2 regions of the Enterobacter sp. PL_is379 genome follow, and region 2 is predicted to be linked to the other one. Evidence: predicted binding sites of a transcription regulator. Region 2 holds the regulator's gene; the other holds the start of a gene.
The links. The regulator Fur, encoded in region 2, represses iron uptake genes when iron is present. The targets are predictions, from matches to a motif close to ATAATAATGAGAACNACTATCAA.
Positions count from the first base shown of each region.

Region 1: a site for Fur is predicted at 4,266-4,288, ahead of AC0TOY_RS13195 (Nramp family divalent metal transporter). Genes of this name have one in related genera too.

Region 1 covers NZ_JBVPGT010000029.1:140,055-152,024, reverse strand. Annotated here, with positions in the region: tRNA gene AC0TOY_RS13215 (tRNA-Ala) at 149-224, shown strand; tRNA gene AC0TOY_RS13210 (tRNA-Ala) at 266-341, shown strand; gene AC0TOY_RS13205 (sensor domain-containing phosphodiesterase) at 557-2,746, shown strand; gene AC0TOY_RS13200 (NupC/NupG family nucleoside CNT transporter) at 2,792-3,979, opposite strand; gene AC0TOY_RS13195 (Nramp family divalent metal transporter) at 4,328-5,566, shown strand; gene AC0TOY_RS13190 (DUF2502 domain-containing protein) at 5,600-5,950, opposite strand; gene mgrA (L-glyceraldehyde 3-phosphate reductase) at 6,078-7,076, opposite strand; gene ipdC (indolepyruvate decarboxylase) at 7,264-8,922, shown strand; gene AC0TOY_RS13175 (ion channel protein) at 8,923-10,158, opposite strand; gene glk (glucokinase) at 10,364-11,329, shown strand; gene AC0TOY_RS13165 (LytR/AlgR family response regulator transcription factor) at 11,365-11,970, opposite strand, start outside.
Region 2 covers NZ_JBVPGT010000033.1:126,617-138,586, forward strand. Annotated here, with positions in the region: gene nagB (glucosamine-6-phosphate deaminase) at 1-90, opposite strand, end outside; gene nagE (N-acetylglucosamine-specific PTS transporter subunit IIBC) at 420-2,441, shown strand; gene glnS (glutamine--tRNA ligase) at 2,611-4,278, shown strand; gene chiP (chitoporin ChiP) at 4,725-6,122, shown strand; gene chiQ (ChiQ/YbfN family lipoprotein) at 6,170-6,499, shown strand; gene fur (ferric iron uptake transcriptional regulator) at 6,596-7,042, opposite strand; gene fldA (flavodoxin FldA) at 7,333-7,863, opposite strand; gene ybfE (LexA regulated protein) at 8,019-8,306, opposite strand; gene ybfF (esterase) at 8,435-9,208, opposite strand; gene seqA (replication initiation negative regulator SeqA) at 9,392-9,940, shown strand; gene pgm (phosphoglucomutase (alpha-D-glucose-1,6-bisphosphate-dependent)) at 9,965-11,605, shown strand; gene potE (putrescine-ornithine antiporter) at 11,710-11,970, opposite strand, start outside.

The DNA.
Region 1 (11,970 bases), on a different contig from region 2:
ACAGGCTTAACTCCTGACTGCGAGCAGGCTCGCAAAGTGATTCATTTGCATGATTTTTCGGCGATTGAATGGCTTGAATTGATTTTGCCGTTGACACTCCGCAGCGGAATTCATATTATGCCGCCCGTCAACATGACAGCTTTACGATGGGGCTATAGCTCAGCTGGGAGAGCGCTTGCATGGCATGCAAGAGGTCAGCGGTTCGATCCCGCTTAGCTCCACCAAACTCTGAACCCAACAGAGTGCGGTTAGTAAAGTAACATGTGGGGCTATAGCTCAGCTGGGAGAGCGCTTGCATGGCATGCAAGAGGTCAGCGGTTCGATCCCGCTTAGCTCCACCAAAATTGTAAACCCTCGTCAAAAGACGAGGGTTTTTTTTATGTGTTTGTAACACACTCTCCCGTATTTTGTTATCAAAAAGAAGGTATTCTCGTACCTCACCTCAATCGACATCAATAAAGCAGTCTATAAATAGACTTGAACTTGATTCGTGCAATTAATAAACCTATTATCCACCCGGTCAATGATTCGAACGGATAATATACTCATCAGCTTAATGAATAGAAAAACGTACAATAATGTAAAGATATTTATAATTGCCCTGACACTTTGTCTGATTGCGGTACCTGTCTCCCGTTATCTCTCCCCCCGCGCAATGGTTAATGGTCACGACGTTTATTTAGCATGGCTACCGCTAAGCGTTATGCTGGCAGTAATTCTGCTATTTGGGCGCAGGGCAATTCTTCCCATTGTGTTAGGTTTTACTGTCACTAATTTATTTTATGTTAATTTAGCACCGCTACAATATTCAGTTTTACTGTTCTGTCAGACCTTTGCGCTGTTTGCGGCGTGCGGCCTGCTGCGCCTCATGCTGGGCAAGCGCTGGCGTCACAGCATCCCTAACAAGCACATCGGGCTACGTATATTCTGGCTCGGTTTTATTGTGCCATTAGGTATTAAACTGTCGATGTATATGGCAGGCTATTTGTTTGATTTTCCGGTGACTATTTCCACCTTTTTCGGCGAAGGAACGGTAATTTATAACGTTGTGGATATACAAAGCCTGATATGTGCGGCATTGATTTTTACCATGATGTTCTATTACCCATTAAGAATGATAATTAATCCTCGTTATGCCATGACCTTCTGGCGGCGAAGCGTGAAGCCCGTGTTTAATCACAAGAATCTATTATTTATTTTTGTCTGGCTGATGCTTTTAGGCTTCATTCTCGTCATTTTATGTGGTCCTTTTGAATCACCGGTCATTGCGGGCTACTTGATGCCGCTGATTTTTATTCTTTTTACCTTAGCGATAAGCCGCCTGAGCTATGCGCTTATCTCTCTGCTGTGGGCTGCATCCGCGCTCCTGCTGTTGACCTACAACTACAACTTCCTTAACGGGGTGGAATCGGGCCATTCGCTCTCTTTTATCCTGTCCGTGCTTATCTCTTTTGCTATCTGTCTGCTTTACATGTCACGAATTTACCAGCGCAGCGAGTGGCTGAAACGGGGCTGGCAGGGCAGGGCGCTGACCGATCCGCTGACCGGTTTGCCCAATATTCGTGCGCTGGAGGATTACCTCGAGATTCATCCGGAAGCCAAAGTGTGCATTCTGCGTATGGATAACCTGGAGTTTTTGAGCCGCCACTACGGGATTATCATGCGGGTCCACTGCAAACGTACGATCGCCACGTCGCTACAGCCGCTTTTGCAGAAAGATGAGACGCTCTTCCAGCTTCCGGGAAGCGAACTGGTGCTGGTATTACTGGGACCGGGAACCGCCGAGCGTCTCCAGCACATGGTCGATCGGCTGAACAGCCGTAAGATTTTCTGGAACAACACCGGGCTGGATATTGAATTTGGCGCGTCCTGGGGAATGGTCGAAAACGGCGAAAAGCTGCATCACACGCTGGGACAGTTGAGCTGGCTGGCAGAGCAGGCCTGCGGAGAGCAAAACGTTCTCGCGCTCACAAATAGCCTTGAGGCGGCATCAGGCCAAACGACAGAGCGTGTCCTGATGCTGGCGCGAATTAAGCATGCCCTTGAGGCGGGGCAGTTCCATTTATACGCGCAACCGATCCAGAAGGCGGACGGGAGCGGGTATTACGAAATCCTGGCGCGTATGGAGAGCGAGGGCGAGATCTTCACCCCTGACCGCTTTATTCCGCTGATTGCCCAGTTCAACCTCAGCCATCGGTTTGATATGTGCGTCATGGAAAAATTACTGGTGTGGCTGCGCGATCACCCTGCAACGCAGGCTGGCGCCCGTTTTTCCGTCAATCTGATGCCGCTCACGCTGATGCAAAAAGAGGTGGCGAACGAGATTTGCGCGCTCTTTGAACGCTACGGCGTTGCGCCGCAGGCCGTCGTGATTGAGATCACCGAAGAGCAGGCCTTCTCAAACTCTGGCTGCAGCATCCACAATATTCAGCAGCTGCGGGATTACGGTTTCCGGATTGCCATTGATGATTTTGGTACTGGCTACGCCAACTACGAGCGTCTCAGACGCCTGCAGGCAGATATCATTAAAATTGACGGCTGTTTTGTTAAAGACATTTGTACCGACGATATGGATGCGATGATCGTCCAGTCGATGTGTAATCTGGCGAAGACGAAATCGCTGTGCGTTGTGGCGGAATATGTAGAAACACCTGAGCAGCGGGAGATGCTGCTTCGCTTCGGCGTGGATTACCTGCAGGGCTACCTGATAGGTAAACCCAAACCGCTGGAAGAGTTGCGGGCATAAAAAAACCGGGAGCCAGGCTCCCGGTTTTTTGTTTAACGGTAAACGTTACAGTACCAGTGCCGCGATGGAAGCAGACAGGACGCTCACCAGCGTAGAGCCGTAAACCAGCTTCAGGCCAAAGCGAGAAACCACGTTACCCTGTTCTTCGTTCAGACCTTTAATCGCACCCGCGATAATCCCGATGGACGAGAAGTTAGCGAAGGAGACCAGGAACACGGACAGAATGCCCTCCGCGCGCGGAGAAAGCGTGCTGGCAATTTTCTGCAGATCCATCATCGCAACGAATTCGTTAGAAACCAGCTTGGTTGCCATGATACTGCCCACCTGCAGCGCTTCGTGAGCCGGAACACCCATCACCCATGCAACAGGGTAGAAGATGTAGCCCAGAATCCCCTGGAAGGAGATACCCAGCACCGCGGCGAACAGGGCGTTCAGGCCAGAAATCAGCGCAATGAAGCCGATCAGCATGGCGGCAACGATAATCGCCACTTTGAAACCGGCCAGAATGTACTCACCCAGCATTTCGAAGAAGCTCTGGCCTTCGTGCAGGTTTGACATCTGGATGTTCTCTTCGCTGGCGTCAACGCGGTACGGGTTGATCAGCGACAGAACGATAAAGGTGCTGAACATGTTCAGAACCAACGCCGCAACAACATACTTTGGCTCCAGCATGGTCATATACGCGCCCACGATAGACATGGAAACGGTAGACATTGCGGTTGCTGCCATGGTGTACATGCGGTTGCGGGACATTTTGCCGAGAATATCTTTATACGCGATGAAGTTCTCAGACTGACCGAGGATCAGGGAACTGACGGCGTTAAAGGATTCCAGCTTGCCCATGCCGTTCACTTTGGATAACAGGAAGCCAATTCCACGAATAATGAACGGCAGAACGCGGATGTGCTGCAGAATACCGATCAGTGCGGAGATGAAGACGATTGGGCAGAGAACCTTCAGGAAGAAGAACGCCAGACCTTCGTCGTTCATTTTACCGAAGACAAAGTTGGTCCCTTCATTGGCGAATCCGAGCAGTTTTTCGAACATTTCGGAGAAGCCTTTTACGAAGCCGAGGCCTACGTTGGAGTTCAGGAAGAACCACGCAAGTAAAACTTCAATGACCAGCAGCTGGACAACATAACGGATACGAATTTTTTTGCGGTCTGTGCTGACCAGCAATGCAAGTGCAGTAACGACAACAAGTGCCAGGACAAAATGAAGGACGCGGTCCATATTTGCTCCAAATATGAGGCAGGTTTAATTTTCGTGCACATTCTATGTAACAAGCGAAAAGAAAACGAGATCGAGGACACACTATAGTTACATCCTGTGACGAGTCTCAAAAATAGTGATCCACAATACATTTTTGTTATGTTAGGTAAATGAGTGAAAAGTTAAGTTTGTGTGCTAGTCTTCACAAAAGCGCGCGCGATTTCAGTTTCTGTTAGATCGCCCCACTTACCCGCCCGTCTATCGTTCAAAGCTATCAGAGAAATCACTGTAAACTTCACAAATGAACTTGATAATCATTCTCATTTTGATAGCATTAAACATAGCAAAGGCTATATTTCAGAGGCAGAAATGACAAACAGTCGCGTAGAGGGTAGCAGTGGCAGAGCCGCGCGCAAGTTGCGGTTCGCATTAATGGGACCTGCGTTCATCGCTGCCATTGGCTATATCGATCCAGGTAACTTTGCGACCAATATTCAGGCCGGGGCCAGCTTCGGCTATAAGCTGCTGTGGGTGGTCGTCTGGGCTAACCTGATGGCGATGCTGATTCAGATGCTCTCTGCAAAGCTGGGGATTGCCACGGGCAAAAACCTGGCGGAGCAAATTCGCGACCATTATCCGCGTCCGGCCGTCTGGCTCTACTGGATCCAGGCGGAAATCATCGCTATGGCCACTGACCTCGCTGAGTTTATCGGCGCAGCGATCGGCTTTAAGCTGATTCTGGGCGTGTCGCTGTTGCAGGGGGCGGTACTCACCGGGATTGCCACGTTCCTGATCCTGATGCTACAGCGTCGGGGTCAAAAGCCGCTGGAGAAGGTCATTGGCGGTCTGCTGCTGTTTGTCGCGGCGGCCTATATCGTCGAGCTGATTTTCTCACAGCCGAATCTGGCGCAGCTCGCTAAAGGGATGGCGATCCCAAGCCTGCCAACCTCGGAAGCGGTGTTCCTGGCCGCCGGGGTATTGGGGGCGACCATCATGCCGCATGTGATTTACCTGCACTCCTCGCTGACGCAGCATCTCCACGGTGGGACGCGCAAAGAGCGTTACTCCGCCACCAAATGGGACGTGGCGATCGCCATGACCATCGCCGGGTTTGTCAATCTGGCGATGATGGCTACCGCAGCTGCCGCTTTCCACTTTAACGGTCACACCGGTATTGCCGATCTCGACCAGGCGTATCTCACGCTGGAGCCGCTGCTGAGCCATGCTGCCGCCACGATATTTGGTCTTAGCCTGGTGGCTGCCGGTCTTTCTTCCACGGTGGTGGGCACGCTGGCAGGCCAGGTGGTGATGCAGGGGTTTGTCCGGTTCCATATTCCGCTGTGGGTGCGTCGCTCCGTCACCATGCTGCCGTCATTTGTTGTGATTCTGATGGGGCTCGACCCCACGCGAATTCTGGTCATGAGCCAGGTGCTGCTGAGCTTTGGTATCGCGCTGGCGCTGGTGCCGCTGCTGATCTTTACCAGCGACAAAAACCTGATGGGTGAACTGGTCAACTCAACGCTGGTGAAACGGACCGGGTGGGCCATCGTGGTGGTGGTGGTGGCGCTGAACCTGTGGCTGCTGATTGGCACAGCGTTGGGACTCTAAAAGAAAAAGGAGCCGTGAGGCTCCTTTTTGCTGTTAGTCGTCATGACCGTGGTGGCCATGTCCGTGACCTTTGCCGCGACCCCAGCCGCCGCGACGGTCATCACGATCGTTCCACCCTTCACGGTAGCCACGCTCGTAGGCGCTGTCTTTATACCAGCCGCGGTGTCTGCCGTTATCATGTTTCCACCAGCGGTCTCCGCGCCACTCATAGTGACGGTTCCAGTAGTCACGGTCGCGCCAGTAGCCACCGTCCCAGTATCTGCCGTAGTCATCACGATCGCCAATTTGTAATTTTACTGATGGCAACAGGGTGATTTCGCCCGCAGTGGCGATCAGCGGGGCTGAAGCCAGTAATACCGCTGCAAGAATCAGTGACCTGAACATACTCTTTCTCCTTCACGATCGGGGCCTTTGTGGGGCCTGTTAACGCAATTTTACGAGTTGGTAAAGCCTCGTTTCATCGCCTCAACTCCGAATTCCTGAGGGAGAGCACTTTTTGCTAAAAGTGGTTCTATTTTGAGCTGTTCAGAATGCCTTCTATACGGGACAGTTCTTCCGCAGAGAAATGGCGGTTTGCCAGCATGCCCACGGCGTCATCAATCTGCGCCGCTTTACTTGCCCCAATCAGTACTGACGTCACATTCTCATGGCGTAATACCCAGGCCAGCGCCATCTGGGACAGCTTCTGGCCGCGCTCTTCCGCCATGGCATTCAGCTTTCTAACCTTCTCCAGCTTCTCTTCGGTTATCTGGTCAGGGTTAAGGAACTTACTGCCGCTTGCCGCGCGTGAGTCTGCCGGAATGCCGTTCAGATAGCGGTTGGTCAGTTGCCCGCCGGCCAGGGGCGAGAAGGGAATACAGCCAACCCCTTTTTCCTGCAGCACGTTCAGCAGTCCCGCTTCCGGCGCACGTTCAAAGAGGGAGTATTTCGGCTGGTGGATCAGGCAGGGCGTACCGAGGTCATTAAGGATATCAATCGCCTGGCGAGCCAGAACCGCCGGGTAGTTGGATAACCCGACATACAGGGCTTTTCCCTGGCGCACCACATGGTCAAGCGCTTTCATGGTTTCCTGCAGCGGCGTTTCCGGATCTGGCCGGTGATGATAGAAGATATCCACATACTCCAGCCCCATGCGCTTCAGGCTTTGATCGAGGCTTGCCAGCAGATATTTGCGCGATCCCCAGTCACCGTAAGGCCCCTCCCACATGGTATAACCCGCTTTGGTGGAGACGATCAGCTCATCGCGCCAGGGCAGGAAATCCTCCTGCAAAATACGGCCGAAATTACGTTCCGCGGATCCGGGCGGCGGGCCATAGTTGTTGGCAAGGTCGAAATGCGTAATGCCCAGATCGAACGCACGCTGTAAAAGTTGACGGCTGTTTTCGATAAGGGTGGCGTCACCAAAGTTATGCCACAGCCCAAGCGAGATGGCGGGCAACCTGAGCCCGCTTTGCCCGCAGCGGCGATACTCCATTGTCCCGTAACGATTTTTATCCGGCTGATAACCCATTTTCTTAACCTCTGGCGCTGAAGTAAAAAATCAGTGTATGCGTTTACATCTACGTGAAAAAAAGCAGCATAGCGCAGCCTTTTTTGTAAAGCATTCTTTCCATGGTCTTCTTATCGCCAATTCTGGACAGCCATCACGCTTATTTAATACTCAAGGTGAGGTCAAAACATTAGAAGGATACCTGTTTATGCGTACCCCATACTGCGTCGCCGATTACCTGCTGGACCGTCTTACAGATTGTGGAGCCGATCATCTGTTTGGCGTGCCGGGCGACTATAACCTGCAGTTTCTCGACCATGTGATAGACAGCCCGGATATCTGTTGGGTGGGCTGTGCCAACGAGTTAAACGCCTCTTACGCCGCTGATGGATATGCCCGATGTAAGGGCTTCGCCGCGCTGCTGACGACATTTGGCGTAGGAGAGTTAAGCGCCATGAACGGCATTGCGGGCAGCTACGCCGAGCACGTTCCGGTCTTGCATATTGTGGGTGCGCCGGGTACGGCGTCACAGCAAAGAGGTGAGCTGCTGCACCATACGCTGGGCGACGGTGAGTTTCGTCATTTTTACCATATGAGCGAACCGATCACCGCTGCACAGGCGATCCTGACCGAACAAAACGCCTGTTATGAAATCGACCGGGTATTAACGACCATGCTCCGGGAACGTCGTCCCGGCTATCTGATGCTGCCCGCCGACGTGGCTAAAAAGGCCGCCACACCGCCTGTAAACGCTCTCACGCTCCGGCACGCGCATGCCGATAGCGCCTGTCTGAAAGCGTTCCGGGATGCCGCAGAAAACAGGCTTGCCAGGAGCAAGCGTACTGCGCTGCTGGCCGATTTCCTTGTCCTGCGCCATGGCCTGAAGCATGCGCTACAGAAATGGGTCAAGGACGTGCCGATGGCGCACGCCACTATGCTGATGGGTAAAGGCATATTTGACGAGCGTCACGCCGGTTTTTACGGCACGTACAGCGGTTCGGCGAGCGCCGGCGCGGTAAAAGAGGCGATTGAAGGGGCGGATACCGTGCTGTGCATCGGCACGCGATTTACCGATACCCTGACCGCCGGCTTCACGCATCAGCTTACCCCGGCTCAAACGATAGAAGTTCAGCCTCACGCCTCACGCGTCGGTGATATCTGGTTTACCGGCATCCCCATGCTCCAGGCAATCGAAACGCTGGTGGAGCTGTGTAAACAGCACGTACACGATACGCCGGTACCGGCCTCTCAAAGCGCGATGGCCTACCCGCAGCCGGATGGCTCGCTGACGCAGGCGAATTTCTGGCAAACGTTGCAGACGTTTATCCGCCCGGGGGACATCATTCTTGCGGATCAGGGCACCTCGGCCTTCGGCGCGATCGACCTTCGTCTGCCGGCTGACGTGAATTTTATCGTCCAGCCGCTGTGGGGATCGATTGGCTATACGCTGGCGGCGGCATTTGGCGCACAAACGGCCTGCCCGAACCGGCGTGTGATTGTGCTGACGGGGGATGGCGCGGCGCAGCTCACCATTCAGGAGCTAGGCTCAATGCTGCGGGATAAACAGCACCCCATCATTCTGGTCCTTAACAACGAAGGGTACACGGTAGAAAGGGCGATCCACGGGCCGGAGCAGCGGTATAACGACATTGCGCTATGGAACTGGACGCAAATCCCGCAGGCACTGAGCCTTGATCCTCAGGCCCAGTGCTGGCGGGTCAGTGAAGCGGAGCAGCTGGCGGACGTCCTTGAAAAAGTGGCGCACCACGAGCGGCTCTCGCTGATTGAGGTGATGCTGCCAAAAGCAGATATTCCACCGCTGCTGGGGGCGCTTACCAGAGCGCTGGAAGCGCGCAATAACGCCTGACTACTTGTCGTTTCGCCAGGCCATCATCATCGGTTTGCCCGCCAGCAGGAGCCAGGCGGGCAACATCACGATACAAAGCAGAGGGAAAAGCGTCGAATCCGGTACGACTACCGCCGCCATGAACAGGCTGAGCCACGCGTCGCGCGTGACCACCAGAACCAGTCCCAGAATAGAGCAGGAGACGGTAATCGCCGCCGGCACCGCATCGACATGTTCGTGCAGCATCAGCCCCAGCGCGACGCCGACAAAGACCGCCGGGAAGATGCGTCCACCGCGGAAACCGCAGGCGGCCGCCACCACCAGCGCTGCCAGCTTGATTACGGCAAACAGCAGATAGTCGGAGACGCTAAATACCTGGCTGAAGGCCAGCTGCTGCATCTCGTCCAGACCTTTAAACAGCGTCACCGTCCCACCGATTGCCCCTAAAATACCGAGGATCAAACCGCCAGCCCCCAGAATTAACACCGGGTGTTTGAGTCTATGCATTAGCCGGTGCAGACGTGGAAGGCACCATACCGCCACCATCCCCAGCGCAATGGCGATAGCGACGACGATGGCGCCGCTGAAAATATCGGCGATTTGCATCTGGCCGTAGTGGGGGAGTGAGAGTGAAAAATGAGGATGGAAAAACAGGCTGGTGGTCAACGCCCCGGCGGCGGCGGCCATCAGCGGCGCAAAGAGTTTATCCCACAGGGGGACGTCGTTATTGCTGCTGAGCGTCTGCGAAAAGATCAGTGCGGCAGCGACGGGTGTACCGAAAAGCGCTCCGATGGTGCCTGCGGAGGCGAGAATGGTCCAGTCCAGCGCGCCGACGCGGGGCAAAATGCGTGAACCGAGGAAAACCGCCAGGCCAATGTTGACCGCCATAATCGGATGCTCTGGTCCCAGGCTGACGCCACCGGCCAGACCGAGAATCAACGCGATAATCAGCCCCGGCAGTGCCGAAGGAGAAACCGGGGCACCAATCAGCGGTTCCTGTGCCGGGTCTGGTCCAGCATGGCCAGGACTGAAACGGATCACCAGGCCCACCGCAATACCGGTCAACGTTAGCATCACAACGATCCAGGCAGGAGAATCCGCGGTGACCCCCAGTCCTGCAGGAAGCGCGTTCCATAATAGTGTTTGCAGCACCGACGCGACTTTCATCACGACAATGAGCACCAGGCTTGAAACCACGCCAATGATTAGCGCCGGAATAGCCAGCAACAGCATGGTTCTGGCTCGCGGGTGGAGCATGATGATTTCCTTGTACAAAACGGTATTACGTTACTTTGCACATTAAGCTTTATGGCAATAGTGCAAAAGGTGCTGAAACGGTAAAGTTATTCTGTGACGAAGATCGATAATCCATGGGCATTCACCTTACGGCCGTTGTTGTTATCACGCCTTGAATTTACAGTGTCCCAAAGATTTATTCTGACTTTAGCGGAGCAGTAGAAGAATGACAAAGTATGCTTTGGTAGGTGATGTGGGCGGCACGAACGCGCGCCTCGCATTATGCGATGTAAGTAGCGGTGAAATTTCCCGGGCGAAAACCTACTCAGGGCTGGATTATCCAAGCCTTGAGGCCGTTGTCCGCGTCTATCTGGACGAGCATCAGGTTAGCGTTGAAGATGGCTGCATCGCCATTGCCTGCCCGATAACCGGCGACTGGGTCGCAATGACCAACCATACCTGGGCATTCTCCATCGCCGAGATGAAAAAAAGCCTCGGCTTTGCGCATCTTGAAATCATCAATGACTTCACCGCGGTGTCCATGGCGATCCCGATGCTGAAGCCGGAGCATCTGATCCAGTTTGGCGGCGCTGAACCTGTCGAAGGTAAGCCGATTGCGGTTTACGGGGCCGGTACCGGCCTGGGCGTTTCACATCTGGTGCACGTTGCTCAGCGCTGGGTGAGCCTGCCGGGTGAAGGCGGCCACGTAGACTTTGCGCCAAACAGCGAAGAAGAGGGCATTATCCTCGAAGAATTACGCGCTGAGATCGGCCACGTCTCCGCCGAGCGTGTCCTTTCGGGGCCGGGGCTGGTGAACCTGTATCGGGCGATTGTGAAATCTGACGGTCGTCTGCCGGAAAACCTGCAGCCGAAAGACGTCACCGAACGCGCGCTGGCGGACACCTGCATTGACTGCCGTCGTGCCCTGTCGCTGTTCTGCGTGATTATGGGACGCTTCGGCGGCAACCTGGCGCTGACGCTGGGAACCTTCGGTGGGGTCTATATTGCGGGCGGGATCGTACCGCGCTTCCTCGACTTCTTTAAAGCCTCGGGCTTCCGCGGCGGGTTTGAGGATAAAGGGCGCTTCAGAAGCTACGTGCAGGACATTCCGGTTTATCTGATCGTGCATGATAATCCAGGCCTGCTGGGGTCGGGTGCCCACCTGCGTCAGGTTCTCGGTCAAATTCTCTGATGCATGGCCCTCTCCCGCGGGAGAGGGCTTTTTCTTTACAGGTGCATCAGTTGGCGGAACTCTTTCACCTTGCTGCGGCTCACCGGCACCTGAAAATCCAGATCCTTCAGGCGCAAAATGTAGGTGTTGTTAAACCAGGGTTCGATCTCGCGGATCTTGTTTAAATTCACGCAGAACGACCGGTGGCAGCGGAAAAAGTGCGACGCAGGCAGCTTGCTGCAAAACTCGGTGATGTTCATCGCCATCACGTAAGATTCCCGCCGCGTATAAACAAACGTCATCTTTTCATGGGCTTCGGCATAGTAGATATCATTGACCGGCGTCACGATGATGCGCTCATCTTTGACCAGATTAATGGTGTCGTTTTCCCGTACCGTTGGGGTGGCGCTAGCGGGGGCGGTCTGCTGCTGCCATGCGGCCTCCAGCTTTTGCAGCATGCTGACAATCCGCGACTCCTGGTAAGGCTTAAGGATATAGTCAAACGCCTCCAGCTCGAAGGCCTCAACGGCGTGCTCTTTCCAGGCGGTAACGAAAACGATAAACGGCTTATGGGCAAATTGATTGATGTTTTGCGCCAGCAATACGCCATCCAGCGACGGAATGTTGATATCCAGGAAGATAGCGTCGACCCGGTTATGCTG
Region 2 (11,970 bases):
AGTCGGCTTGAATGCGTTAATGCGGTTTACGATATGGCGAGCGGCCCATTTACCAACTTGTTCAGCAGTTGCCAGGGGAATCAGTCTCATTGTTCACCTCGAGAGTTAAAGTAGAAGAGTGGGCGGATGGCTATCGGAACCTGATACTTAAGCGTAACCTGGAAACTTTCAGGCCGGATCAATCCGTCTTGATTTTTTGAATGATAAAATAAGTTTTCGCTGTTAGCCAGTATAAGGGAGGGTGAATAACGATATTTGGTGACAAAAATCACAAAAAGTACGCGTTTAATTTGCGATACGAATTAATTTTTCACACACTCACAATGCCAGTGAATCATCAACTGTATCTATAGTTCGTGACACAATAAAAAAACAGAGCTGAGAACATGCCTTAAACGGGGTCTCATAGGGGGAAGAAAGTGAGTATTCTAGGTTATTTACAAAAGGTTGGTCGCGCACTGATGGTGCCGGTCGCCACGCTGCCTGCCGCAGCCATCCTGATGGGTGTCGGCTACTGGATCGACCCCAACGGCTGGGGTAATACCAGCGCGCTGGCGGCGTTCTTTATCAAGTCGGGCTCTGCCATTATCGACAACATGTCCGTGTTGTTTGCTATTGGTGTGGCTTATGGTATGTCCAAAGACAAAGATGGCGCCGCTGCGCTGACCGGTTTTGTCGGTTTCCTTGTGTTAACCACTCTCTGCTCACCGGCAGCGGTGGCCATGATCCAAAAAATCCCGGCGGACCAGGTTCCGGCGGCATTTGGTAAGATCAGTAACCAGTTTGTCGGTATCCTTGTGGGTATCATCTCCGCTGAACTGTATAACCGCTTCAGCAGCGTAGAGCTGCCAAAAGCGCTCTCCTTCTTTAGCGGCCGCCGTCTGGTCCCCATCCTGACCTCGTTTGTGATGATCGTTGTTGCGTTCATCATGATGTACGTCTGGCCGATGATCTTCGACGGTCTGGTGAACTTCGGTGAGCACATCCAGAAACTGGGTTCTGTCGGTGCGGGCGTGTACGCGTTCTTTAACCGTCTGCTGATCCCGGTCGGTCTGCACCACGCGCTGAACTCTGTATTCTGGTTCGATGTTGCCGGTATTAACGATATTCCTAACTTCCTGGGTGGCGCACAGTCCATCGAAGCAGGTAAAGCGGTTGTCGGTATCACCGGTCGTTACCAGGCTGGCTTCTTCCCGATCATGATGTTTGGTCTGCCGGGAGCTGCGCTGGCTATCTACCACTGCGCACGTCCAGAGAACAAAGCGAAAGTGCTGGGTATCATGATGGCGGGGGCGTTCGCGGCCTTCTTCACCGGTATCACCGAGCCGCTGGAGTTCTCCTTCATGTTCGTGGCGCCAGTTCTGTATGTGATCCACGCTGTGCTGACCGGTATCTCCGTGTTCATCGCTGCCAGCATGCACTGGATTGCCGGTTTCGGCTTCAGTGCGGGTCTGGTGGATATGGTGCTTTCTTCCCGTAACCCGCTGGCAACACACTGGTGGATGCTGATTCCACAAGGTCTGGTGTTCTTCGCGATCTACTACATGGTGTTCCGTTTCACTATCACCAAATTCAACCTGATGACCCCGGGTCGTGAGCTGGCCGTGGCCGGTAGCGAAGCGGATGGTCAGGATGTGAACGTGAGCGGTGCTCAGGATCAGGACGTTTCAGGTCTGGCGCGTCAGTACATCGCCGCTGTTGGCGGTTCTGACAACCTGACCGGTATCGACGCCTGTATCACCCGTCTGCGTCTGAACGTGAAAGATTCTTCCCTGGTGAACGAAGCGCTGGCCAAACGTCTGGGTGCTTCCGGTGTTATCCGCCTGAACAAAACCAGCGTGCAGATTATCGTTGGCTTCGTGGCAGAGAAAATTGCTAACGCCATGAAAACCACCGGTCCGGTAGCCGCAGCAGAAGCTTCTGCCGCACCTGCCGCCGCGCCAGCGGCTGCAAAACCGCAGGCAGTACCCAACGCCAAAACGGTAGCCGCGCTGGTTTCACCGGTAACCGGTGAAGTCGTTGCGATTGAGCAAGTGCCTGACGAAGCCTTCGCCAGCAAAGCGGTCGGTGACGGTGTGGCGGTGAAACCAACGGAAAAAACCGTTGTGTCTCCGGCGGCCGGCACCATCGTGAAAATCTTCAACACCAACCACGCGTTCTGCCTCGAAACCGAAAATGGTGCGGAGATCGTTGTCCATATGGGTATCGATACCGTTGCGCTGAACGGTCAGGGCTTTACTCGCCTGGTGGAAGAGGGCGCTGAAGTGGTGGCAGGGCAGCCGATTCTGGAAATGGATCTGGACTTCCTGAACGCCAACGCACGCTCCATGATAAGCCCGGTGGTTTGCAGCAACATTGACGACTTCAGCGGTCTGGTTATCCAGGCGAAAGGTCAGGTTGTTGCGGGTCAAACACCGCTATATGAGATTAAAGGCAAGTAATCGCTCCTGAGTAGAGTCATGCCTTAAGCGGCGGGGGATATCCTCCGCCGCTTTTTTTTGCAGCAAATGCCCCCATTATTTTCTTCAGAGACGTTTTAAGGGTTGTCACTACGTCCGGCTTATAAGATCATACGCCGTTATACGTTGTTTACGCTTTGAGGAATCCACGATGAGTGAGGCAGAAGCCCGCCCGAGTAACTTTATTCGTCAGATCATCGATGAAGATCTGGCCAGTGGTAAGCACACCACAATCCATACCCGTTTCCCGCCGGAGCCGAACGGCTACCTGCACATCGGGCATGCAAAATCTATCTGCCTGAACTTTGGCATTGCCCAGGACTACCAGGGCCAGTGCAACCTGCGTTTCGATGATACCAACCCAGTAAAAGAAGACATCGAATACGTTGAGTCCATTAAGAACGACGTGCAGTGGCTGGGCTTCAACTGGTCTGGCGACATCTGCTACTCCTCTGACTATTTCGATCAGCTGTACGCCTATGCGGTAGAGCTTATCAACAAAGGTCTGGCGTATGTCGACGAGCTGTCTGCTGACGAAATCCGCGAATACCGCGGTACGCTGACCGCGCCGGGCAAAAACAGCCCGTTCCGCGATCGCAGCGTGGAAGAGAACCTGGCGCTGTTTGAAAAAATGCGTGCCGGCGGCTTCGAAGAAGGCAAAGCGTGCCTGCGTGCCAAAATCGATATGGCGTCTCCGTTCATCGTGATGCGCGATCCGGTGCTGTACCGTATCAAGTTCGCAGAACACCACCAGACCGGTAACAAGTGGTGCATCTACCCGATGTACGACTTTACCCACTGCATCAGCGATGCGCTGGAAGGTATTACGCACTCCCTGTGTACGCTGGAGTTCCAGGACAACCGTCGTCTGTACGACTGGGTGCTGGATAACATCACCATTCCTGTGCATCCGCGCCAGTACGAGTTCTCTCGTCTGAATCTGGAATACACCGTGATGTCCAAGCGTAAGCTGAACCTGCTGGTGACCGACAAGCACGTTGAGGGCTGGGATGACCCGCGTATGCCTACCATTTCTGGTCTGCGTCGTCGTGGTTACACTGCCGCGTCTATTCGTGAGTTCTGCAAACGTATCGGCGTGACCAAGCAGGATAACACCATTGAGATGGCTTCCCTGGAATCCTGCATTCGTGAAGATCTCAACGAAAACGCCCCGCGCGCGATGGCGGTTATCGACCCGGTGAAACTGGTCATCGAAAACTATCCGCAGGGTGAAAGCGAGCTGGTCTCCATGCCTAACCATCCGAACAAACCGGAAATGGGAAGCCGTGACGTGCCGTTCAGCGGCGAGATCTGGATTGACCGCGCTGACTTCCGCGAAGAAGCCAACAAGCAGTACAAGCGTCTGGTGCTGGGTAAAGAAGTGCGTCTGCGTAATGCTTACGTCATCAAAGCCGAGCGCGTTGAAAAAGATGCGGAAGGGAATATCACCACCATCTTCTGTTCTTATGACGCTGAAACGCTGAGCAAAGATCCTGCTGACGGCCGTAAAGTGAAGGGCGTTATCCACTGGGTGAGCGCATCCCACGCGCTGCCGGTAGAAATTCGTCTGTACGATCGTCTGTTCAGCGTGCCTAACCCGGGTGCGGCGGAAGACTTCCTGGCGACCATCAACCCGGAATCGCTGGTGATCAAGCAGGGTTATGCGGAGCCTTCTCTGAAAGCCGCTGAAGCGGGCAAAGCGTTCCAGTTCGAACGTGAAGGTTACTTCTGCCTGGACAGCCGTTACAGCACCGCGGAAAAACCAGTATTTAACCGTACTGTAGGTCTGCGTGATACCTGGACGAAGATCGGCGAATAATATTGCTGCTCTGGTCAATGAGAGACAAACGCCGCACTGTGCGGCGTTTTTTTATTTAACGATCAGAGTATTAAGCCAGGGCTTAAAGAGGCGTCATGAAAATATCAGGTCAATGAGGTGCTACTTATTTTTTTAAAAAAAGTTTGTGCCATTGCGAAAATCAAAAATGTTACATAAAAGGAAAGAGATTCCACGTCTACCCACTGAAATACCTGATAATTCCCCGTCATTCCTCGCCTTCCCGTAAATGTTACAAAGCACTACCAATTATGTGCACTTCGTCATAATCCTGACTTTTGTCCGCTAAAAAGCATTGATAATTCGCGTCGCGAAAAATAACCTAAAGACGGTAGTTAATTCGAGGGTATTTAAAACTACCCCTGACCATTTGGTCTTTTTTATTTACGCCGTTTCAGGCGTTTTAATTCGTCAAAGAGGAATAATCTATGCGTACGTTCAGTGGCAAACGTAGTGCGCTGGCGCTGGCTATTGCCGGTGTGACAGCAATGTCGGGCCTGGTGATTGCGCCAGAGGCAAAAGCAGCGGGTTTCATCGAAGATTCTACCCTCACGGGCGGTATTTATTACTGGCAGCGTGAGCGTGACCGTAAAGACGTCACTGAAGATAAATACAAAACCAACCTTTCTCACTCCACCTGGAACGCCAACCTGGACTTCCAGTCAGGCTATGCCGCGGATATGTTCGGTCTGGATATTGCTGCGTTCACCGCGATTGAAATGGCGGAAAACGGCGACAGCGGCCACCCGAACGAAATCGCCTTCTCCTCCAGCAACAAAGCCTATGATGAAGACTGGTCCGGGGATAAGAGCGGTATAAGCCTTTACAAAGCCGCGGCGAAATTTAAATACGGTCCGGTATGGGCGCGCGGCGGTTATATTCAGCCAACTGGCCAGACTCTGTTAGCGCCACACTGGAGCTTTATGCCGGGTACCTATCAGGGTGCGGAAGCGGGGGCTAACTTTGACTACGGTGATGCGGGTGCGTTGAGCTTCTCCTATATGTGGACCAACGAGTACAAAGCGCCTTGGCACATCGAGATGGACAAGTTCTACCAGAACGATAAAAAAACCAAAGTCGATTACCTTCACTCGCTGGGCGCGAAATACGACTTCAAAAACGATCTGGTGCTTGAAGCGGCATTTGGTCAGGCACAAGGCTATATCGATCAGTACTTTGCCAAGGCCAGCTATAAGTTTGATGTCGCGGGTAGCCCGCTGAGTACCAGCTACCAGTTCTACGGTACGCGCGATAAAGTCAGTAACGGTGGGGTCAATGACATTTATGACGGCACCGCGTGGCTGCAGGCACTCACCTTCGGCTACAAGGTTGGCCAGGTTGATTTGCGTCTGGAAGGCACATGGGTGAAGGCGGAAGGGCAGCAGGGCTACTTCCTGCAGCGTATGACTCCGACCTACGCCTCCTCCAACGGCCGTCTTGATATCTGGTGGGATAACCGCTCAGACTTCAACGCCGACGGCGAGAAAGCGGTCTTCTTCGGTGCAATGTACGATCTGAAAAACTGGAACCTGCCTGGCTGGGCGGTGGGCGCTTCTTACGCTTACGCCTGGGACGCAAAACCTGCCGACATGGCAACACCGGATGCTTACTACGATCCCAACTATCGTCTGAAAGAGTCTTCCTACAGTCTGGATGCAATCTATACCCTGCAGGATGGCCGCGCGAAAGGCACGATGTTCAAACTGCACTTCACCCAGTATGACAACCACTCCGATATCCCGAGCTATGCGGGCGGTTACGGCAACATCTTCCAGGATGAACGTGACGTGAAATTCATGGTTATCGCCCCATTCACCATCTTCTGATAAACGCACTGGCGGGCTGAGTCCCGCCGGTATGGAGACTGTATATGATGAAAAAAATCGTAGTCGTCGCGTTGCTGGCATCAGGGCTGGTGGCGTGTGCTCAGACTCAGGCACCAAAAGAGGACTCCCGTCTGAAGGAGGCGTATAGCGCCTGCATTAATACTGCGGAAGGTTCGCCGGAGAAAATTGAAGCCTGTCAGAGCGTGCTAAACGTGCTGAAGAAAGAGAAAGCGCATGAGCAGTTCGCGACGCAGGAAAATGTCCGCGTAATGGATTACCAGGCCTGTATCCAGGCGCGTAAAACCGGTAACGATCAGGAAGTGGCGAAGCGTTGCGACCAGATTTGGAAAGAAATTCGAAGCAATAACAGTAAGTAACTCGCTGTTATCATGCCCGGTGGCGCTGCGCCACCGGGCATTTTTTTAGGCAAAAAAAAGCCAACCTTACGGCTGGCTCAGAGTATGAACACTTGTTTATTTCGCGTCGTGCGCGTGGTCGTCTTCGCGGCAATCGCCTTCAGCACAATGACCGTAAAGGTACAGGCTGTGGTTGGTCAGGCGGATGCCATGACGCGCGGCGATTTCACGCTGGCGTGATTCGATGGAATCATCGCTGAATTCAATGACCTTGCCGCAATCGAGGCAGATCAGGTGATCGTGGTGCTGCTGCTGGGTCAGTTCGAAAACAGATTTACCGCCTTCGAAATTATGACGGGTAACAATGCCCGCGTCATCAAACTGGTTCAGCACGCGATAGACGGTAGCCAGCCCAATCTCTTCACCCATGTCGATAAGACGTTTATAAAGGTCTTCCGCACTGACATGGTGATTGTCTGGACCCTGAAGCACTTCAAGGATTTTTAACCGAGGAAGCGTAACTTTCAGGCCAGCCTTCTTTAATGCGGTATTGTTGTCAGTCATGCGGAATCTGTCCTGTTGCTAAACGATTCACTTCTGTAGGAAGTGACAGAAAATGCACCTGGGATAATGCGTCTCATTATAGAACTGCCATGGCTAAATGAAAACTGCAAGTCTCAGGCAAAATATGCTTATAAAAATGGGGTATCACCAACAAACTTGCTCAATGGAAAACCACATTTTATCAGGGAGACATTGTACAGGTCTGGGCGAAAAAGTTAAAAGATTGTAGCGATTAATTTAATCGGTTTGACCTGGGGCATGGGCGCAACCGCAGTTGCGCCGCGAAATAATCAGGCGTTCAGAATATCGTCCAGGTGCAGTTCTTCACGGATCTGCTTCACCCACTTCTCAACACGCTCGGCGGTCAGTTCTGGCTGACGGTCTTCGTCGATGGCCAGACCCACGAAGTGATCGTCATCGGCCAGGCCTTTAGACGCTTCGAAGTGGTAACCGGCGGTCGGCCAGTGGCCTACAATAACCGCGCCATTCGGCTCAATGATGTCGCGGATGGTGCCCAGCGCGTCACAGAAGTATTCGGCGTAGTCTTCCTGATCGCCACAGCCAAACAGGGCGACCAGCTTACCGTTGAAGTCGACTTCTTCCAGCGTCGGGAAGAAATCATCCCAGTCGCACTGGGCTTCACCGTAGTACCAGGTTGGGATACCCAGCAGCAAAATGTCATAGCCTTCCAGATCTTCTTTGCTGCTCTTGGCGATGTCATGCACATCAGCAACGTCTTTACCGAGCTGTTTTTGAATGTTTTTTGCGATATTTTCAGTATTGCCGGTATCACTGCCAAAGAAAATGCCGATGATTGCCATGAGTAAAATAACCTCTTGAAACTTAATAGTATGGTGGCGCAATTCGGCCACGGATAAGGGCAATAATAGCAGAACTGGCAACCCTGCGGAAACAGCTATCGCGCAGGACTGCACTCTGTGCTACATGAAAAGGGCGATAAAGGGGATTTTCAGACTTATGCCTGGCCGCGTAACGTTTCAAGCTGAGCGATCAACATCTCTTCAATGAGTTCACTGCGGCTGATATTTCGCGCGTCGGCCAGCTCGTTCAGCGCATCGACGGCGTCGGCGTTAAGCTTCAGTTCGACACGCTTAAGCCCACGATTTTTATCGCGTTTAAGCTGGTTGCGTTTATTGATACGCAGCTGTTCATCGCGCGAAAGCGGATTCGTCTTGGGTCGTCCCGGGCGACGCTCATTCGCGAACAGATCTAGTGTCGTACGGTCCGTTTGTTCTTTGGCCATGATTCTGAGACTTCGGGGGAAACACGCCGCCCTGCTAATGCCCGGGCGATAAGCGCGCCATCATACATCACCAAAAACGGCACGCCAACGACTGGACGCCTGCAGCCTTCCAGTCGCTTTCTTTTTAATCAATTTGCAGTATCAGCAAGATAGCGGCGAATGGCGCGCAGCACGGCGTCAGGTTTTTCCGCATGCACCCAATGCCCGGCACCGGCAATAACGTGGGCGCGAGCCTGCGGGAATTGGGCCAGCAGCGTGTCGCGGTATGCGTCGGTTACGTAAGGCGAGTTTCCGCCGCGAATAAAGAGGGTAGGGTGCGGCCAGGCGGGGACGGTTTTCCAGCCCACGATGTTGTTGTACTGGTCCCAGAGCACCGGCACGTTAAAACGCCATTGCCCGTCAACAAACGACTTCAGCAGGAACTGCACGACGCCTTCTTCATCAAGATGCTCACGCATGACGGCAGCCGCCTGTTGGCGTGTCGCGACACCCGCTTCTGTGACCGCATTAATGGCGGCAAAAATCTCGTCGTGACGACGGACGTCATAATCCACGGGCGCGACGTCAATTACCACCAGGCCGCTAATACGGTCCGGGGCCAGTGCCGTCAGGGCCATCACCGCTTTACCACCCATTGAATGCCCGATCAGCGTTACCTTCTGCAGGCTATGTGCGTCCAGTGTATCCAGCAGATCCTGCGCCATCGCCGCGTAGGTCATCTCGTCGGAACGCCCGGAAAGACCGTGATTGCGCATATCGACCTGTAAAATATCGTGGTCGGTAACCAGATCGCGTGCCAGCACGCCCAGGTTATCCAGGCTGCCAAAAAGCCCGTGAACCAGTACGATGGGAGAATTATTGTTCGGCGATTGTGCAGTTTGCGCTCGGGTATTCAATTTCATGGCAAAGTTCTTTTTTTACGTATGTCAGGTTAGGGTATCATGTTGACCATTCTGCCGCCCGGCTGCAAGGTTCCAGTTTAATCTGACTTTTGCCGCCAACCTGGTTTGACGCTATCCGCTGTTGGGATTTGACCTTATAATCCCAATGACTTGTATTCAGATAAGATATCGCACTGGATTAAGATGAAAACAATCGAAGTTGATGACGAACTCTATCAGTATATTGCCAGCCAGACGCGGCATATCGGGGAGAGCGCGTCCGACATTTTACGGCGCATGCTTAAAATTTCCGCCGCTTCACAGCCTGCTACCCCAGTCACCAAAGATGTCGTGTCTCAGCCGAGCGTTGTTGCACAAGCAAAACCTGCCGTGACGCCGGCAAAAGATAAAGTGCGCGCGATGCGCGAGCTGCTGCTCTCCGATGAATATGCGGAACAGAAAAAGGCGGTTAACCGCTTTATGCTGGTGCTGTCTACACTTTATTCACTGGATAACAAAGCGTTTGCTGAAGCGACCGAGTCGCTGCACGGTCGTACTCGCGTCTATTTCGCGGGCGACGAGCAGACGCTGCTGCAAAATGGCAATCAAACCAAACCCAAACATGTTCCTGGCACCCCGTACTGGGTGATCACCAATACCAATACGGGCCGCAAGTGCAGCATGATTGAACACATCATGCAGTCCATGCAGTTCCCGGCGGAATTGATTGAAAAGGTTTGCGGTACAATTTAACCCTTGCATCAGAAGGACCCGGTAATGGCAAATCACAGCCGTGCAGGCCAACCTGCACAACAAAGCGATTTGATTAACGTCGCTCAGCTGACCGCGCAGTATTACGTGCTGAAGCCGGTCGTGGGCAACGCAGAACACGCAGTGAAGTTTGGTACATCTGGTCACCGCGGCAGCGCGGCGCGCCACAGCTTTAACGAACCGCACATTCTGGCCATTGCTCAGGCCATTGCGGAAGAGCGCGCTAAAAACGGCGTTACCGGTCCGTGCTACGTGGGGAAAGATACCCATGCCCTGTCTGAACCGGCGTTCATCTCTGTTGTGGAAGTGCTGGCTGCAAACGGCGTCGATGTCATTGTTCAGGAGAACAATGGCTTCACCCCAACGCCTGCGGTCTCTAACGCCATCCTGGTACACAACAAAAAAGGTGGCGCGCTGGCTGACGGTATCGTTATCACGCCATCCCACAACCCGCCGGAAGACGGTGGCATCAAATACAACCCGCCTAACGGTGGCCCGGCCGACACCAATGTCACCAAAGTGGTGGAAGATCGTGCGAACGCCTTGCTGGCTGACGGCCTGAAAGGCGTGAAGCGCATCTCTCTGGATGCGGCCATGGCGTCCGGCCACGTGAAAGAGCAGGATCTGGTTCAGCCGTTCGTGGAAGGGCTGGCGGATATCGTCGATATGGCGGCCATTCAGAAAGCCGGCCTGAAGCTGGGCGTGGATCCGTTGGGCGGCTCTGGTATCGAATACTGGAAGCGTATCGCCGAGCATTACAAGCTGGATCTGACCATCGTGAACGATCACGTCGATCAGACCTTCCGCTTTATGCACCTGGATAAAGACGGCGCGATCCGCATGGACTGCTCTTCCGAGTGCGCAATGGCGGGCCTGCTGGCGCTGCGCGATAAATTCGATCTGGCGTTTGCGAACGACCCGGATTATGACCGTCACGGTATCGTCACTCCTGCCGGGCTGATGAACCCGAACCACTATCTGGCGGTTGCGATTAACTACCTGTTCCAGCACCGTCCGCAGTGGGGAAAAGAGGTGGCCGTCGGTAAAACGCTGGTTTCCTCGGCGATGATCGACCGCGTGGTCGAGGCGCTGGGCCGCAAGCTGGTGGAAGTGCCGGTGGGCTTCAAATGGTTCGTTGACGGTCTGCACGACGGCAGCTTTGGTTTCGGTGGTGAAGAGAGCGCGGGGGCCTCTTTCCTGCGTTTCGACGGCACGCCATGGTCAACCGATAAAGACGGCATCATCATGTGCCTGCTGGCGGCGGAAATCACCGCGGTCACCGGTAAAAACCCGCAGGAACATTACAATGATCTGGCGGCACGCTTTGGTGCACCAAGCTATAACCGTATTCAGGCTAGCGCGACGTCAGCTCAGAAAGCGGCCTTGTCCAAACTCTCTCCGGAGATGGTCAGCGCAAGCACCCTGGCAGGTGACCCGATCACCGCGCGTCTGACGGCGGCACCGGGCAACGGTGCCTCCATTGGTGGGCTGAAAGTGATGACCGAAAACGGCTGGTTTGCCGCGCGTCCATCCGGTACGGAAGATGCGTATAAAATCTATTGCGAAAGCTTCCTCGGCGCTGAGCACCGTCAGCAGATTGAGAAAGAAGCGGTAGAGATTGTCAGCGAAGTGCTGAAAAACGCGTAAGTGCGGTTTGGGTGCGGGCTGATGCCCTCACCCCGGCCCTCTCCCACAGGGAGAGGGAGAAAACAATAAAAACGGCAACCCTTGGGTTGCCGTTTTGCTTTTACCTAACTGTGCTTGTTCTTCAATTCAAACCGTGGTGACACCAGACCGTACAGCGTCCAGCCCATAAAGGTCACCATCGCGCCATACAGCATCGCTTCCTCACCGGATGAGTAGAGCGCGTAGAAGCTGTAAATCGCGCCAATCAGCGCCACGATATTCGCCGCACGCGCCTTGCGTGGATCCACCTTCGCGACTTTCTGAATAATCACCAGCGCCGCCATCGACAGAATATACGGAATGATATTTGTCACGACCGCCAGGTT